DNA from 2 places in the Streptosporangium vulgare genome. Region 1 is predicted to be linked to the other one. Evidence: riboswitches for the same ligand, from Rfam matches in the RefSeq annotation. Region 1 holds a riboswitch; the other holds the start of a gene.
What was found. A riboswitch is a leader RNA that binds a small molecule or an ion and turns the genes downstream of it on or off. The one in region 1 is predicted to bind cyclic di-AMP.
Positions count from the first base shown of each region.

Region 2: another riboswitch for cyclic di-AMP. It lies ahead of ACFFRH_RS32920 (coiled-coil domain-containing protein); the one in region 1 lies ahead of ACFFRH_RS33895 (C40 family peptidase).

Region 1 is NZ_JBHMBS010000023.1:85,553-89,729, forward strand. It holds gene ACFFRH_RS33885 (RDD family protein) at 1-1,002, opposite strand, end outside; gene ACFFRH_RS33890 (amino-acid N-acetyltransferase) at 1,231-1,785, opposite strand; cyclic di-AMP (ydaO/yuaA leader) riboswitch at 2,221-2,368, shown strand; gene ACFFRH_RS33895 (C40 family peptidase) at 2,374-3,423, shown strand; gene ACFFRH_RS33900 (helix-turn-helix domain-containing protein) at 3,666-3,866, opposite strand.
Region 2 is NZ_JBHMBS010000022.1:20,848-25,024, forward strand. It holds gene ACFFRH_RS32910 (DeoR/GlpR family DNA-binding transcription regulator) at 1-271, shown strand, start outside; gene galT (galactose-1-phosphate uridylyltransferase) at 268-1,347, shown strand; cyclic di-AMP (ydaO/yuaA leader) riboswitch at 1,420-1,556, shown strand; gene ACFFRH_RS32920 (coiled-coil domain-containing protein) at 1,560-2,537, shown strand; gene ACFFRH_RS32925 (hypothetical protein) at 2,566-3,138, opposite strand; gene ACFFRH_RS32930 (hypothetical protein) at 3,887-4,150, opposite strand.

The sequences.
Region 1 (4,177 bases):
CAGCCACAGCACGTTCACGAGGGAGAAGATATTGGCCGCGTAGTTCAAGAACGGAACCCAGCTCAGGAACTGCGGGCCGAAGAGCACTCCGGCGCGCTTGAGCGCCACGTCGGAGCTGAGCCCGCCGGGCGGCAGGGCGCCGCCGACCGGCACGACCTTGATGCCCATGACCATCTTGCCGACCGTCTGGCCGCCCCGGGTGAGCATGAAGAACTCGTAGGCCACGTAGATCGCCCCGGTGATCAGGGCGGTGAGCAGGCTGGCGAGGAATACGCCACCCGGCTCCGTGAAGGCGCCCGTCTCCGTGTTGAAGCTCGCCTGCGTCACGATGACGGCGGTCAGCACCGCGGTGATGATCAACATCGGGATCACCAGGATGACCCCGTCGATGATCCTCGCCACCAGGCGCTGCCACCACTCGGCGAGCGGGGCGGGGGCCCCGGGGGGGCCGCCGTACGGCTGGCCGTAACCCTGCTGGCCGTACGCGGGCTGCTGCTGGCCGTAGCCCTGCTGCCCGTAGTCGGGCTGCTGACCGTAGCCCTGCTGCCCGTACTGCTGCTGCCCGTAGTCGGGCTGCTGGCCGTAACCGGGCTGGGGCTGCTGCTGCCCGTAGTCGGGCTGCTGGCCGTAGCCGGGCTGCTGCTGGCCATAACCCGGCTGCTGACCGTACCCACCCTGCTGGCCGTAGCCCTGCTGCTCGTGGGAGGACTGCTGACCGTAGCCGGGCTGCTGACCGTACGCGCCGGTCCCGCCCTGCTGGCCGTACCCCTGCTGCTGGCCGTAACCGGGCTGGGGCTGCTGCTGCCCGTAGTCGGGCTGCTGGCCGTAGCCGGGCTGCTGACCGTACGCGCCGGTCCCGCCCTGCTGGCCGTAGCCGGGCTGCTGGCCGTACCCGCCCTGCTGGCCGTATTCGGGCTGCTGGCCGTAGCCCTGCTGCCCGTATCCGGGCTGGCTCTGCCCTGGGCCGGTGTTCGGCTGTGAGGCCTCCGACCTGTACCCCACGACTGTCACGTCGGGGTCGAGTCCGCCAGGGCCTCGACCCGCGTTGTGCTGTCCGTAATCCGGCTGTCCCGACGGTGTGCGATCGCGGTCGGGATCATCCTGTGGATACGGCGGCTGTCCGGTGCTCACCGCGTCACCTCACTTAGACTGCGCATGTGGCAAATGTCAGACGCACATGCATGCTGCTGCACAAGGTATCGACATAGGTATCAACAGTCACCTTTCCGATCAGTCAGCTCTAAAGTCATCAGAGTCGGGCTCGCGTGTCAGATGCAGCAGCATCCGGGTGTTTCCCAAGGTGTTGGGCTTGACGTGTTCCAGATCGAGGAACTCCGCCACACCCTCGTCGTAGGAGGCGAGAAGCTCGGCGTAGACCTCCGGGGCGACGGGTGTGCCCTGGATCTCCCGAAATCCGTGCCGCGCGAAGAAGTCGACCTCGAAGGTCAGGCAGAAGACCCGGCGCAGGCCCAGGTCGGCGGCCGTGCGAATGAGCGCGGAGACGATCCGGTGGCCGATTCCCATTCCCCTGCGGGTCGGATCGACGGCGACGGTGCGGATCTCGGCCAGATCCTCCCAGAGGACGTGGAGCGCTCCGCAGCCGATCACCTCCCCCTCCGCGTCGGTGGCGACCCAGAACTCCTGGACGTCCTCGTACAGGGTGACGGTGGCCTTCTCCAGCAGGCGCCGGCCGACACCGCCGTAGGTGTCGACGAGCCGCCTGATGGCCCGGACGTCCTGGGTGCGGGCGCGGCGGACCGTGACCTCGGAACCCGTCCCCGGCACGGGCGAACCCTGCTCCGCCCCCGCGGATTCGGCGCGCCGCTCCCCGTCGCCGGGGGCGTGAACAACCGGCACGGGAGAATGCTCAGCAAGCTGCTCCATGACCGTTCAGCGTACGTCCTCACGGGTCTTCAATTACGGCTCACCCTTAACTCCCAGCTCGCGGGCCGCACATGACCCTTGGCAGTCGCTTTACCACGCTCGGTACACGACGCCTCCAGTGTGCCGTAGCTCACCTTTGGCACGGTCCCGGAGCTGGGAAGACCTTCGTCACACGCGTCGCACAGGAGGCAAAGGCAGCGTAACGGCCATGTTGATCATATTGAGGTGTGATCTTTTCGTGACACCTCGGTTGCGAAACCTCTACTGAATTCGCAGTTCTGGTTGAGCAGGAACCATAGGTGCACTAATCTCCGTGCTCGATGTCAGAGACGTAAAAAGCCTGACCCGCCGAATCCTCGCACGTGGGGAACCGGGGACCCACCACGTCCTCCGGGGTGAATCCGAGTGCCACCGGCGCACCCGGTAGGGCTGCCTCCGGCCCGAACCCGTCAGCTAACCCGGTAGGCGGCCGAGGAGAGGAGCCTGTTGGTGAAGCGCACGCGCGACCACGGAGGAGAGCACGCGGGTCACGACGCCCGCGGCCGCGAACGCGCGCCACGAGGGCTGCGCCGTCGCATGGCGGTCGTCGGCCTGGCATTCGCCACCCTGACCCTCGGCACCCCGCTGGTGGCGGCCACCGCGGACCCCGAGCCCAGCCTCCAGCAGCTGGCCAAACAGGCGGAGAAGCTGCAGCAGGAGATCGGCGTCCTCGCGGAGCGCTACAACGGCGAGCGGGTCAAGCTCAAGCAGGCCCAGCGGGCCGCGGAGAGCGCCAAGAAGACTCTCGCGTCGAGCGAGTCCGAGCTGGCGTCCCGTCGCACCAAGGCCACCCTCCTGGCCCAGAGCACCTACATGTCGGGCGGCCTGAACTCCGGGCTCGCCTTCACGCAGGCCACCGATCCCGACACCTTCCTCGACCAGGCGACCACCAACTACGCGCTCCAGCAGCAGCAGAGCGAGGAGGTCGCCCAGGTGAGCCGGGCGATCGAGGCCGCCGAGCGGGCCCAGGCCAGCGCCAAGGCCAGGACCGCGGAGGTCAAGAAGATCCTGGCGGAGATCGACGGCAACCGGACCAAGATCGAGCGGCTGGTCGACCGGGTCGAGAGCGACCTGTTCAGCGAGGTGCGCACCAGGGCCGTCAGCAACAGGGGCGCCCGGGTGAAGACGAACGTGCCCATCGTGGGCAGCGGCAAGGCCGCGGAGGCCACCCGCTGGGCGCTCACCCAGCAGCTGAAGCCGTACGTCTGGGGCGCCGAGGGCCCCAACTCCTTCGACTGCTCCGGCCTGGTCATGTGGGCCTACCAGAAGGTCGGCATCAGCCTGCCGCACTACACCGGCGACCAGTGGACCGCGGGCACCCACGTCTCCAGGAACGAGCTGCGCCCCGGCGACCTGGTCTTCTTCTACAGCGACCTGCACCACGTCGGGATCTACATCGGTGCGGGCCTGATGGTCCACGCTCCCCAGACGGGTGACGTCGTCCACATCACCACGATCGACAACCGGCCCTTCGTCGGAGGCGTCCGCATCGCCGCCTGAACCGGCGCCCGAACCGCCGCCTGAACCCGGCGTCCGAAACGGCATCTGAACGGCATCTGAACCGGCATCGCCGATCGGATCCGCGTACGGCGGAACCGGGGACGCGCACGGTCGCATCGGGGACGCGCACGGCAGAGCCGGGGCGTCCGCCGGATCGGATCGGCGTCCACCCGTGTCCGGGCCGCACACATGTCCGGCCCGCACGCGTGTCCGGCCCGACCTGCCGGACACGCGGCGGTGTGTCAGATCAGGCGGCGACGGGCTGCCCAGGCCACGGCCTCGATCGCCGTGGCGACGCCGATGCGGTCGCAGATGCCTCTGAGCCTGCGTCTGACCGTCCGGCCGCTGATGTCGAGGCGACGCCCCACCCGATCGACCGTGACACCCTTGGCGAGCTCAGCCAGCAGCACGAGGTCGTCGTCGCTGAGACCGATATCGCTCATGCCCAGGGGGCTGTCGCCATGGCGTGAATCCACTTCTGGATATGCCATCAAGAGTCACTCCCCCCACTCTGGAAACCGGGTGCGAGACGCCGGAAATGAATACCGTCCGCCAGGAACGGTAAACGCCTTGTTCAAAGGTCGTCAAGTTCCACTCTTCATAGCGTGCGTCCAGTATTGACATAGCAGGCGCTACGTGAAGTACTCATGATATGTCAGTGCCTTTGCGGCTATGTCATGATCGAGCGCAGGCACGAGCCGGCAAGCACCCCCTGGCTGCGGTGACCGAGGTCCTGGCAGAACAAGGTTTCGCC
Region 2 (4,177 bases), on a different contig from region 1:
GATGAGCGCCCGCGCCGGGTTCACCACCCCCAACCTGCTGGAGGCCGAGACCAACCGCGAGCTGGTCGCCTCCGCGCACCGCCTGGTGGTGCTCGCCGACCACACCAAGTGGGGCACGGTCGGCATCAGCACGATCGCCCAGCTGGCCGAGGCCCACATCGTGGTCACCGACTCCGGCCTGACCGAGGAGGCCCGCGAGGAGCTCGCCGCCTCGGTGGGCGAGCTGATCATCACGGAACCCCAGCGAGAGAGCGAGATCGCCGGCCGATGAAACGCACGATCACCCACCTGGCCGACGGCCGGGAGCTCATCTACTTCGACCGGCGCGACGACGCCGACCGCGGGGCGGTCGACCAGCGTGACCTGCCGCCCCGCCCCGCGGCCTCCGAGCTGCGCTACGACCCGCTCACCGAGGAGTGGATCGCGGTGGCCGGGCACCGCCAGGGCCGCACCTTCCTGCCCCCGGCCAGCGAGTGCCCGCTCTGCCCCTCCACTCCCGGCAACCTCACCGAGGTGCCCTCCTCCGACTACGACGTGGTGGTCTTCGAGAACCGGTTCCCGTCGTTCTCCGCCCAGCCGGGCGAACACCGGGAGATCGGCGGGCTGAGCGAGGTCCGTCCGGGGATCGGCAGGTGCGAGGTGGTCTGCTTCACCTCCGAGCACGACTCCTCGTTCTCGCGGCTCTCCCCCGAGCAGGTCGAGCTGGTCATGGAGGCCTGGGTCGACCGTACGGCGGAGCTGTCGGCGACGCCCGGCGTGGAGCAGGTGTTCTGTTTCGAGAACCGGGGGGCGGAGATCGGCATCACCCTGGCCCACCCGCACGGCCAGATCTACGCGTACCCCTACGTGACCCCGCGCACCAGGCTCACCCTCGGGGCGGCCGGGCGCCACCGGGAGCGGACCGGCGGCAACCTGTTCGCCGACGTCCTGGCCGCGGAGCGGGAGGCCGGGGTCCGGGTGGTGGGCTCGAACGAGCACTGGACGGCGTTCGTCCCGGCCGCGGCGCGCTGGCCCGTGGAGGTGCACCTCTACCCGCACCGCCAGGTCCCCGACCTGGTCGCGCTGGAGGCCGAGGAGCGCGCGGCGTTCGGCCCCCTCTACACCGACGTGCTCCGCCGCCTCGACGGGCTGTTCGGCGTGCCCATGCCGTACATCGCGGCCTGGCACCAGGCGCCGGTCTCCACCGGCCGCGACCTGTCGTACGCGCACATGGAGCTGTTCAGCATCCGCCGCGCGCCGGACAAGCTGAAATACCTCGCGGGGTCGGAGTCGGCCATGGGCGCCTTCGTGAACGACGTGTCACCCGAGGGGACAGCACACCTTCTGCGCTCCGTTGTCACGAACTGATTACCGCTCGGTCTCGGCTTGAGGTCGCATGACCTGCTGTTTACCACTACTATCCTTCCCACATCAGCTTTAAACGCTGATTTGCCTAATCCCGGGCACCTTGCCCGGGAGCCGGGGAACCACCGCACCTGGGGTGAAACCACTTCGGTGGAAGGGCTTCCTCCAGCCCGAACCCGTCAGCTAACCCGGTAGGCGTAAGGAGAGGAGAGTTCGTGGCGGCCCCGTCCCCCACGTTCCGTCGGCATGCCGCTCTGGTCCTCTGTCTGAGCTCGATCGCGGCGTTCACCATCGGTGCCCCCACCGCGGGAATCGCGGAACCCAAGCCGACCGAGGCCAAGCTCCGCGCCGACCTGGCCAAACTCGGCAAGAAACTCGACGGGCTGATCGAGACCTACGCGGCCAAACGCGAGTCTCTCAGGAAGGCGCAGAAGGCCGAGGCCGTCGCCAAGCAGAACCTGGACAAGGCCGAGGAGACCTACGTCGAGGCCAAGAGGCAGGTCGACTCCATCGTCCAGCTCCGCTACCAGACCAGCAGCAGCGGAGGGCTGCCCGCGCTGATGTTCTCCGGCGACATGGGCGCCGCCGCGGTGATGGAGCAGCTCACCGCCCAGCAGAGCGCCTACCTGGAGGGCTTCGCCGGAAGCCTCGAACGCAGGAAGAAGGCCTCGGAGACGGCGTCCAGGCTCACCGACGAGATCCGCGACGAGGCCAAGGAGGTGGAGGAGCAGCGCGAGAAGGCCGAGGACGTGATCCGGGACGTCAAGGACAAGCTCGACCGGCTCGCCCCCACCGGTTCCGGCCGCCGCTCCGACGGCAGCTGGGCCCCGCAGCTGCCCACCGGTGCCGACAACATCACCGACCGCACCCGGATCATGCGCGACGCCGTCATGCGGCGCTTCAGCCTGCCGTACTCCGTCGGCTGCTACCGGTCCGCCAACGACGGCGGCGAGCACCCCCTGGGCCGCGCCTGCGACTTCATGATGAGCACCGGCGGCACGATGCCCTCGGCCGCCAACATCGCGCTGGGCGACGAGATCGCCGCCTGGGCCATCAAGAACAAGGCCAGGCTCGGCGTGAAGTACGTGATCTGGCGCCAGCGCATCAACCACGGCTCCGGCTGGCGCTTCATGTCCAACCGCGGCGGCATCACGGCCAACCACTTCGACCATCCGCACATCTCGATGTACTAGTGCCACGAGGCGCTGACCTGCGATTTCTCTACCGGACGCCCCTCTCAGGGCACATCCCGGGATCCGCGGCACTCCCCCAGGCGCCGTCGATCGCCTTGCGCATGCGGTCCTCGCTGGACGGCATGAGGTGCGTGTAGGTCCGCAGGGTGAAGCCGGGGTAGGTAGCGGTGCTGCCGTTGAGCGTGGGCTTGGGCAGGGTGCGCGGAGCGTCGATCTGGGCGGCGATGTCACCGGTCTTGCTCTTGATCGCTTCGGTGTTGCCGCCGGCGGACAGCGTCAGGCCGCCTTCGGCCGCTTTGGGCTTGATGATTCCGTCTGCCTCGACGAGGGTGGTGTCGACCGGGGTGAAGCCGTCGCCGCCTGCGTTCTTGACCCGGACGGGCTCCAGGTACTGCTCCATCCGCAAGATCTTGCCGTCGGGGTTGGCGTAGTAGGTGGCGCGTTCCGAGCGCAGTGACTCGATCTCGATGCGCCGGTTGTCCTTCTTGGCCTGCGCCAGCGCTTTGCCGGTGGGCGTGGCGGGGGCGCTCGGCGGGGTCGTGGGAGCGGGAATCGTAGGGGGTGGCGGCGTGGGGTCCTGGGCGATCGCGGGCGCGCTCATCAACGAGAGCGGCATGGTCAGGGCCGCGATCAGGGCAGCGCGACGGCGCGTCCGGCTGGGTGAGCCGGAGGCTGTTCGTGATGGATTCACTCGATCCTTTCGAACACATGTGTGAAAACAGAGGGGCCATCACACGTGTCGCGCCCCTATCTAAAGATCCTTTTCAGTAGCGGGAAGAAGGGTTCCGTCACCACCGAATTCGCGGAGCGAGCAGAGGGTTTGCGCCGTGGTCACCGACCGAAGGTCGGCACATCGTCCATGCGCGCCGTCGGGGCAGCGGTGTACGTCTGCTGCGGCGCGGGACCGTTGATCGGCTTAAATCAGCTTCATTTATCAACTTTTCGCGTACTGGAGATCATCGGATTCCATATGGCCAATGAAAAGTGCCGTCAGAGGTTGACAGCTGCTCACCGAAAGGGACACAGGCGCGCATCCGATCACCTGCGGCGGCGGTTCGCCGCTACGGCGCCGGACGTGCGCCGGTACGCAGACGGTAACGAATCCCGCCGGCGATTCCCTCGGCGTCGGCGTACGGCCCGGAAAGTCGATCAAACTGAGGACGCCGCCTGTTCGTGAAGGACTCCAGCTGCGGTCAAGGCTCTCCGTATGGCCGCTGCCACGAGAGTCTGCCGCACGGTCATCGTTCGCTCCCCGAGCCAGGCATCGGGTCGAGAGCGGGGAGGCCCCACCAGGAGAACCCGCCCCTGCCCCTCGGTCGGCTCCACCGTAGGTCGGTCGTCATGGCGGATCAGATCTCGATGCCCCAGTGCTGCGGCGGGCCGATCTGGCGGATGCGTGCCGGCCCTCGTGGAGGCGGGCCGTCTCGCCGCTCCGGTCCAAGGTCGGCGAGCGTTTCGAGGTGCGTCGGCGGGGTTTTCCCGGTGTCCACCGGCGTGCCCCGCGCAGCAGGGCCCGGGAAAATCCGGCTGGTCAGCCCCATCCGCGAACCTTCGCCCGATCTGCCCTGGCCGATCTCGATGACTTGGGTCAAACTTGTGGCGACCGCGCTCATGGAGTGTCGAAAGCATGACAGTCGGTA